2 regions of the Brevibacillus nitrificans genome follow, and region 1 is predicted to be linked to the other one. Evidence: a T-box and tRNA genes for the amino acid it is inferred to sense, from the RefSeq annotation. Region 1 holds a T-box; the other holds one or more tRNA genes.
The links. The T-box of region 1 lies ahead of serS (serine--tRNA ligase). A T-box ahead of a tRNA ligase gene usually reads a tRNA of that ligase, here a tRNA-Ser.
Positions count from the first base shown of each region.

Region 1 (4,409 bases):
GTAGCTAAAGATATAATCCCACCGCCCACAGTTCAGGCCAGCGCTGTGCTCACGCAGCTCATACAGAATTTCGTCCATTTCAAAAGCAGCCAAAATCGTTTCGATCAGGACTGTAGCCCGAATCGTGCCGCGCGGGATATGCAGCTCATCCTGGGCAAACAAGAAGACATCATTCCACAATCGAGCTTCCAGATGACTCTCCAGCTTGGGTAGATAGAAGTAAGGAGCTGTACCATTGGCCATCAGCGCCTGGACATTGTGGTAAAAGTAGAGGCCAAAGTCGAGCAGACTCCCCGAAATCGCTCTGCCTTCCAGCCTGAAATGCTTTTCCTCCAGATGCCAACCGCGCGGACGTACGATCAAGACTGCTGTTTTCTCTTGAAGGGCATACCGTTTACCCTCGGGACTCGTATAGGAGATATTGCGGCGTACTGCGTCCTTCATGTTGATCTGACCTTGGATGGTGTTTTCCCATGTAGGGGAATTCGCATCCTCGAAGTCAGCCATGAAGATACGTGCACCTGAGTTGAGTGCATTGATGACCATTTTTCGATCGCCCGCTGGACCCGTAATTTCTACACGTCGATCCTGCAAGTCCGTTGGCAAAGGAGCCACCGTCCACTCTGCTTTGCGGATCTGTGCCGTCTCGGGCAAAAAGTCCGGCAGCTGCCCCGCATCTATTTTCAACTGCCGCTCCTGACGATCAGCGAGCAGCTGTTGGCGTCTGTCTCCAAATTTCTGTTCCAGCTTGATGATAAACTGAATGGCTTCTGGCGTAAGAACATCGCGGTACCCATCATGCATTTCTCCGGTAATGCTCAGCTCGAGCGGATACGGATTGGTTGGAATCGTAGTCAAATGAGCTCCTCCTCCATCAGAAGAAACATTATTATGGTACAGTATTGATTATTAAAATGTATTATAGTACAGACCACGCAAAAAAAATGGTTCCTACTCCTGATATCCGCTTCCACTGCAATGGCTGCAGCTTACATGACCATCGCCCAGACAATGGTGACAAGCCACCCCATGTTCATCGTGACCGACTCCTCCACACCTCGTGCAATTTTGTTCGCCGTTTCCCTCACAACGGTAGCAGTCCATTTCCCATTCCCTCCGTATCTGTATTAAAACAATATTCTTAAGATTTGTTTTTATTATATAACAGCTATTGATACAGTGCAACATGATTTTTTAAATTTTTCCTTCTGTATTAGTACACAGGATGATTTGACTAGACCAAGCGAAGGACGGACCATCGTTGTACCTATCTGTACAAAAAAACAGCCCTTGTCCCTAGGGATCAAGAGCTGTTCTGCCTGTGTTGCTACTTATTTATTTAGGGGAGACTTTTTCCACTCCACCCATATACGAACGCAATACTTCTGGGATCACGATCGATCCGTCAGCTTCCTGGTAGTTTTCCAAGATCGCGGCAACCGTACGGCCAATCGCGAGGCCCGAGCCGTTCAGGGTATGCACAAATTCAGGCTTCGACTTGGTATCGCGGCGGAATCGAATGTTCGCCCGACGCGCCTGGAAATCCTCAAAGTTCGAACACGACGAGATTTCCCGGTACGTGTTGTTGCTTGGAATCCAGACTTCGATGTCATACTTCTTCGCGGCTGTGAAGCCCAAATCACCCGTACACATGCTCAGGACCTGGTAGGGCAAGCCCAAGAGCTGCAATACCTTCTCAGCGTTGTTCACCAGCTTTTCCAACTCATCATACGAATCTTCTGGCTTGGTGAATTTGACCAGCTCAACCTTGTTAAACTGATGCTGACGAATCAACCCACGCGTATCGCGTCCAGCCGAGCCCGCTTCCGAGCGGAAACATGCGCTGTAAGCGGCGTAGTAGCGAGGGAGCTCTGCGCCATCCATGATTTCATCGCGGTGCATATTCGTCACAGGAACTTCCGCTGTCGGGATCAGGAAGTAGTCAGGACCTTCCAGCTTGAACGCATCCTCTTCAAACTTCGGCAGTTGGCCTGTTCCGGTCATGCTTGTACGGTTGACGATATACGGAGGGATTACTTCTTCATAGCCATGCTCATTTGCGTGCAAATCGAGCATGAAGTTCATCAAGGCGCGTTCCAGACGAGCGCCCATCCCTTTGTAGAACACGAATCGGCTTCCTGTGACCTTTGCTGCCGTCTCAAAATCGAGGATACCTGCCTGGCTAGCCAGATCCCAGTGTGGTTTTGCCTCGAAATCAAAGTGACGAGGCTCACCCCATTTCCTTATCACTACATTGTCGTCTTCCGATGTTCCGACCGGCGTGCTCTCGTGCGGCAGGTTCGGCAGGCTCAACAGGATTTGTTCCTGCTGTTCATCCAGCTGACGCAGCTCTTCATCCAGCACTTTGATGCGGTCGTTTACTTCTTTCATTTCTGCAATCAGATGATCGGCATTTTCTTTATTACGCTTCATCACCGCAACCTGTTCAGATACAGTATTGCGTTTGTTTTTCAAAGCATCCGCTTCTTGAATGACCTGGCGTCTTTTTTCATCCACTTCTGCAAACTGATCCAGTGCCGTAATATCCTCATTGCGATGGGCTAAACGGCGTCTTACTTCTTCCAAGTCTTGGCGCAGTACTTTTACGTCCAACATGTGAGAATCCCTCCGAATAGATTATCCATTAGAAAACTTGGCTACGCCAAGCCTTTGGCCGCAGCCTTAGCTGCCTTTATACTGGATAAGACCTTTTATAGAGTCTTATCTGGAAAACAAAAAACACCCGTCCCCTGGTAAGGGACGAGTGTTGTATACCCGCGTTGCCACCCTCGTTGACAAATGCGCACAACTCCTCGCATCGGTCCACTCTTCCGTCATAACGGGACGGTTCCGGACAAAGTTGATCCTTTGCCACTCCGAGATGGATTCCTTCGCATGCTGGTTCGGTTTGCACCCACCACCGACTCTCTAGGCCAAGCTCTTGCAAAGTACTTGTTCTCATCATCGCATTCACATAAATTCTTGCTTCTATTGTTAACTGTACTACAGGTTCTATACCTGTGTAAAGGGCAGCTATCTTGCTAGGACCCAGTATTTCCCCGTTCATCACCGTTCAGACCTTGCTGCAAAAATAAAGACCTACATCGTTTCGATGCAGGCCTTGCTTCCGTTTTGGTTTGTTTAGCTCCGGTGCTCCCTCACCATATCGAGAAAGTACCGATGCAAACGATTATCCTCTGTCAATTCGGGGTGGAATGCTGCTGCCAGGTAATGTCCCTCTCTTGCCACGACGATCTTCTCTTCGTACTTTGCAAGTACCTCTCCGTTCTCCCCAACTTCCCGAATATAAGGAGCCCGGATGAAGACGGCAGGATAATCAGCTGCTACTCCCGCTACAGGCATCGTAACTTCAAAGCTCTCCTTTTGACGACCGAAGGCATTGCGCTCTACTAGGATGTCCATCAGGCCAAGGTGAGAGTCTTCTTGTCCGTTGATCCGCTTCGCTAAAAGAATAGCTCCCGCACACGTGCCAAAGATCGGCTTTCCTGCTTTGCCAAACTCACGAACAGCTTCCATAAATCCGTATTTATGCATCAGCTTGCTGATCGTCGTGCTCTCACCGCCGGGTATGATCAGACCATCCAGCTCGTCCAGCTCTTCCACCTTTTTCACAGCAACGGCTGTTGCACCTGCCTCTTCCAGCATTCGAACATGTTCCGCTACCGCTCCTTGCAGGGCCAGTACACCGATTCTCATAGCATTCACCTTACCAGCCTCGGTCTTGCATGCGATCTGCTTCACGGATCTTGGAGATCTCAATACCTGTCATGGCACTACCCAAGCCTTTAGACACGCGGGCGATCAGCTCGTAATCATCGTAGTGAGTCGTTGCTTCGACGATGGCGCGGGCAAACTTCTCAGGATTTTCGGATTTAAAGATACCCGATCCAACAAACACGCCATCGGAGCCGAGTTGCATCATCAGAGCAGCATCGGCAGGAGTCGCTACCCCACCTGCTGCGAAGTTTACGACTGGCAGCTTGCCGTTTTTGTGCACTTGCTCGAGCAGCTCATAGGGAGCTCCCAAATTTTTCGCTTCGGCCATCAGCTCGTCGTAGGACATTGCTTGCACTTTGCGAATTTGAGCCATCATCGTACGCATATGGCGAACTGCCTCTACGATGTTTCCGGTTCCTGGCTCACCTTTGGTGCGGATCATGGATGCACCTTCACCGATACGGCGCAGTGCTTCACCCAGATCACGCGCACCACATACGAATGGTACAGTGAAATCCTTTTTATTAATATGGTACAGATCATCGGCAGGAGTCAGTACTTCGCTCTCATCGAGGTAATCAACACCCATAGACTCCAGAACACGCGCTTCCACGAAATGACCAATGCGTGCTTTTGCCATAACAGGGATGGATACTGCATTCAGCACCTCT
Region 1 covers NZ_RHHU01000006.1:112,347-116,755, forward strand. The annotation lists gene aceB (malate synthase A) at 1-858, opposite strand, end outside; gene serS (serine--tRNA ligase) at 1,336-2,616, opposite strand; T-box leader at 2,754-2,974, opposite strand; gene pdxT (pyridoxal 5'-phosphate synthase glutaminase subunit PdxT) at 3,142-3,717, opposite strand; gene pdxS (pyridoxal 5'-phosphate synthase lyase subunit PdxS) at 3,728-4,409, opposite strand, start outside.

Region 2 (4,409 bases), 110 kb from region 1:
AGATTTTGAATACCTCAATTTATTGAATACCGCAGTCTTGACGACCAGGGCTGCCCTCATGAGGGAGGAAAGTCGGGGCGGGCATTATCGCATCGATTTCCCTGAGAAGGACGACTTAATTTGGCGCAAGCACTTGGTGCAGTCTATCTATGCTGGCGTCCAGGAGGAGAGTGGCAAAAACGATGTGGAATAAACGAGAACTGCAAAGAAAAATCGAAGAGTGGCTGCACGAGGACTTGGGCTTCGGCGACATTACAACGATGAGTACGATTTCGGAGGGCGAGCAGGGAATCGGGATTCTTTATGCCAAGGAATCGGGAATCGTAGCCGGATTGCAAATTGCACAGCAAGTGTTTGAAACGGTTGATCCAGAGCTGACCTTTACGGCCAAAGTAGAGGAGGGTGCACGCGTGGAATACGGCCAGCAAATTGCGGAAGTGAGCGGGTCTGTCCGTTCGATTTTGAGTGGAGAGCGATTGGCTCTAAACCTGATGCAGCGCCTGTCTGCCATTGCGACAAAAACAAATGAGTACGTCCAGGCTGTAGCTGGCACTAAGGCCCGCGTGGTCGATACACGCAAGACGACACCTGGCATGCGTTTTCTGGAGAAATACGCGGTGCGCGTCGGAGGAGGCCACAATCATCGGTTCGCTTTGTACGATGCGGTGATGATCAAGGACAATCACATCAAGGGTGCTGGTGGGATTGCGCAAGCTGTTGCCGCCGCACGCGCTGCCATTCCGCATACGATGACGGTCGAGGTAGAGGCGGAATCATTGGGGCAAGTCCAGGAAGCACTGGAGGCAGGGGCCGATATCATCATGCTGGATAACATGTCGAACGAGCAAATGGTGGAGGCGGTTCAACTGATTGCTGGGCGTGCTATCGTCGAAGCTTCTGGTGGAGTGAACCTGGATACGATCGGTTCCATCGCGAGAACCGGCGTGGATATTATATCAGTCGGAGCGCTGACGCACTCGGTCAAGGCATTTGATATCAGCCTTGATTTGAATACGCGTAAGCGCTGAGGAGCACGGCCATGCTACTGGTGATAGACATCGGCAACTCCAATATCGTGATGGGTCTGTATGCTGGCGACGAGCTGCGGCAGCAATGGCGCGTCGCTACGGATCGGAACAAGACCGAAGATGAGTACGGCATGCTGGTAGCAAACCTGTTCCAGCATGCAGGTTTGACCCTTTCCGAGGTGAGTGGGGTCATCATTTCCTCTGTCGTGCCGCCTTCCAACCATACGATCGAGCGGATGTGTGAAAAGTATTTGCGTCAAAAGCCGTTGCTGGTCGGGCCCGGAATCAAGACAGGCTTGAACATCAAATACGAGTATCCGCGAGAAGTGGGATCAGACCGGATTGTGAATGCGGTAGCGGCCATCCACTACTACGGTACACCGACGATTGTGGTTGACTTCGGGACTGCAACGACCTTTTGCTATGTGGATGAGCGGGGGCAGTATTGGGGTGGTGCCATTGCCCCGGGGATCGGGATTTCCACGGAGGCGTTGGTTAGTCGCGCTGCCAAGCTCCCACGAATCGAGATTGCTAAGCCTGCGAGTGTCGTTGGACGGAACACGATTGCGGCGATGCAGTCTGGAATTTTTTACGGGTTTGTCGGGCAGGTAGAGGGGATCGTTCGCCGGATTATTGCCGAGTACGGAACCCAGCCCAAGGTCGTTGCGACTGGTGGGCTGGCATCATTAGTAGCAACAGAGACGGAGTGCATCCACATCGTCGATCCGTATTTGACTTTAAAAGGGCTACGGTTGATTTACGAACGCAATCAACAGTAATGAGTGGGATGAGAAAGCCGCAGCTCCTGTTAGAGCTTGCGGCTTTTGGTTTTGTATGGGTCCGAATCGCTTTTTCTCTGGAGCGGTTTATAAAAAATGATTTCTGGGTCTCCGGGATCGAGATTTTCAATCATTCCACTCTGAATGAAGCCGAGCTTTTGACAGAGGCGCTGCATGGGCTGATTAGAAAGGTTAGTGGAAGTGAACAATTTATCTTTTGTGCAAACCGACTCTACATATGTAATGAGGTCAGCTCCGATTCCTCGATTTTGATGCTGAGGATGTACAATTACCAGTGGGATAAAGCACTGTTTAAAAAAGCTATGATCCATCACAATAAAACCAATAATTTCGGCATTTTCGCATGCAACAAAGCATTCTCCAGCTGTCACATTGCTGCTCAGTTCCTGAGCTCGGCTGTTATTTCCCAGTACAGCAGCATCGATTTGGCAGACTTTTGTGAGGTCTTGTAAAGTAGCCTGACGGATTAGGACCATGAGAGGAAGCCCCCTTTCTGATTTAGGAGAGAGACGAGATGCCATACGAAGAGAATAACATGTTGCGATGTGCAAGTACGGAATAAAGGATGCCTGGTCGGTTAACTTAGATCTGTTGCCTTGCTTTAATTTTGGCGGGATAAAATGGGAAATCAACCTGAAAGTTGTAGGGGAAATGAGAAGAGTATTTTCAGGTTTCGAGGGTTATGATAATCGCAGGATCCACTTGGCGCCATGAGAAAACAAAAAAATGATAAAAGAATGGAGTTTATCGTTGACATTGAGTGTTCCACGATATAGAATGGCTATTGTGTCTAACAGCGATGTGTTATCTGATTGAACTTTTTTAAATTAAATTAAAAAAGTGCTTGCGAAAAACAAAGAGATCTGATAACATAGTAATTCCGTGAGGGAAACAACACGGATCGCTTCGATCCTTTATCATACATGGATGGATGTCCGAGCGGCCGAAGGAGCACGATTGGAAATCGTGTAGGCGGGGTCGACCCGTCTCGTGGGTTCAAATCCCACTCCATCCGCCATAATCACCCTTACATACTGGCCCGTTGGTGAAGCGGTTTAACACAGCAGCCTTTCACGCTGTCATACAGGGGTTCGAATCCCCTACGGGTCACCTATCACCCACACTAGTTGTTGGGGCCCCCGCAAAGTATTCGGAATATGCTGCAGAGCATACCGTCTCTTTGTGGGGCCCGACATGAGTCGGGGAAACGCGGAGGCTTAGCTCAGCTGGGAGAGCATCTGCCTTACAAGCAGAGGGTCGGCGGTTCGATCCCGTCAGCCTCCACCATTATCATTATTTGACCGATTAGGTCCCTGTCGCGGGATGGAGCAGCTCGGTAGCTCGTCGGGCTCATAACCCGAAGGTCGCAGGTTCAAATCCTGCTCCCGCAACCAAATTTTCTCCTTGCATTTCATAGGGAGATCAAAGTGCCCATAGGGTGCAACTGAATATGGAGCTGTGGTGAAGTTGGAGTTCACGCCGGTCTGTCACACCGGAGGTCGCGGGTTCGAGTCCCGTCAGCTCCGCCATTTATACTCTAAATGTGTACATGGCGATTTTTATAGTACGAGCCATTAGCTCAGTTGGTAGAGCATCTGACTTTTAATCAGAGGGTCGAAGGTTCGAGTCCTTCATGGCTCACCAGTTTTACAACTTCACATGCGGTCGTGGCGGAATTGGCAGACGCGCTAGATTCAGGTTCTAGTGGTGGCAACACCGTGGAGGTTCAAGTCCTCTCGACCGCACCAAACAACTACAAAACACATGCGGACGTAGCTCAATTGGTAGAGCGTCGCCTTGCCAAGGCGAAGGTCGAGGGTTCGAGACCCTTCGTCCGCTCCATATGTGCCCTTAGCTCAGCTGGATAGAGCGTTTGACTACGAATCAAAAGGTCGGGAGTTCGAATCTCTCAGGGCACGCCACTTTTCATCTGAGGTGAAAAGGATATAGTCGGGAAGTAGCTCAGCTTGGTAGAGTACTTGGCTTGGGACCAAGGGGTCGCAGGTTCGAATCCTGTCTTCCCGACCATGAACTTTCATTCAAAACGACTTTGAACTGGAAAGTTTTGGTGGTTGATAACTAGGTTGCGATGTGATACATTGTAAACCTGCGCTCCGCAGAGAGTGCGACTACATAACGAGCTTTGAATAAGGTATAAAAAACACTTGACTTCATAGGTTCGGATGTAGTAAGATGAAATTCCTGTCGCTTTTAAACAGGATTAAAAAATGCTCTTTGAAAACTGAACAGCGAAAGCGTTGATGAGTCTATCATGAAATGATTTGCCAGCTTTGAACCAGATACAAACTTTATTGGAGAGTTTGATCCTGGCTCAGGACGAACGCTGGCGGCGTGCCTAATACATGCAAGTCGAGCGAGTCTCTTCGGAGGCTAGCGGCGGACGGGTGAGTAACACGTAGGCAACCTGCCTCTCAGACTGGGATAACATAGGGAAACTTATGCTAATACCGGATAGGTTTTTGGGTCGCATGATCCGAAAAGAAAAGGCGGCTTTAAGCTGTCACTGGGAGATGGGCCTGCGGCGCATTAGCTAGTTGGTGGGGTAATGGCCTACCAAGGC
Region 2 covers NZ_RHHU01000006.1:58-4,466, reverse strand. The annotation lists gene nadB (L-aspartate oxidase) at 1-193, shown strand, start outside; gene nadC (carboxylating nicotinate-nucleotide diphosphorylase) at 183-1,028, shown strand; gene EDM59_RS11900 (type III pantothenate kinase) at 1,040-1,807, shown strand; gene EDM59_RS11895 (GNAT family N-acetyltransferase) at 1,837-2,304, opposite strand; tRNA gene EDM59_RS11890 (tRNA-Ser) at 2,754-2,846, shown strand; tRNA gene EDM59_RS11885 (tRNA-Glu) at 2,865-2,938, shown strand; tRNA gene EDM59_RS11880 (tRNA-Val) at 3,040-3,115, shown strand; tRNA gene EDM59_RS11875 (tRNA-Met) at 3,146-3,222, shown strand; tRNA gene EDM59_RS11870 (tRNA-Asp) at 3,281-3,357, shown strand; tRNA gene EDM59_RS11865 (tRNA-Lys) at 3,397-3,472, shown strand; tRNA gene EDM59_RS11860 (tRNA-Leu) at 3,490-3,576, shown strand; tRNA gene EDM59_RS11855 (tRNA-Gly) at 3,595-3,670, shown strand; tRNA gene EDM59_RS11850 (tRNA-Arg) at 3,674-3,750, shown strand; tRNA gene EDM59_RS11845 (tRNA-Pro) at 3,780-3,856, shown strand; partial or broken rRNA gene EDM59_RS11840 (16S ribosomal RNA) at 4,138-4,409, shown strand, end outside.
Region 2: it encodes a tRNA-Ser, which carries the amino acid that the T-box ahead of serS (serine--tRNA ligase) is inferred to sense. The anticodon was not compared.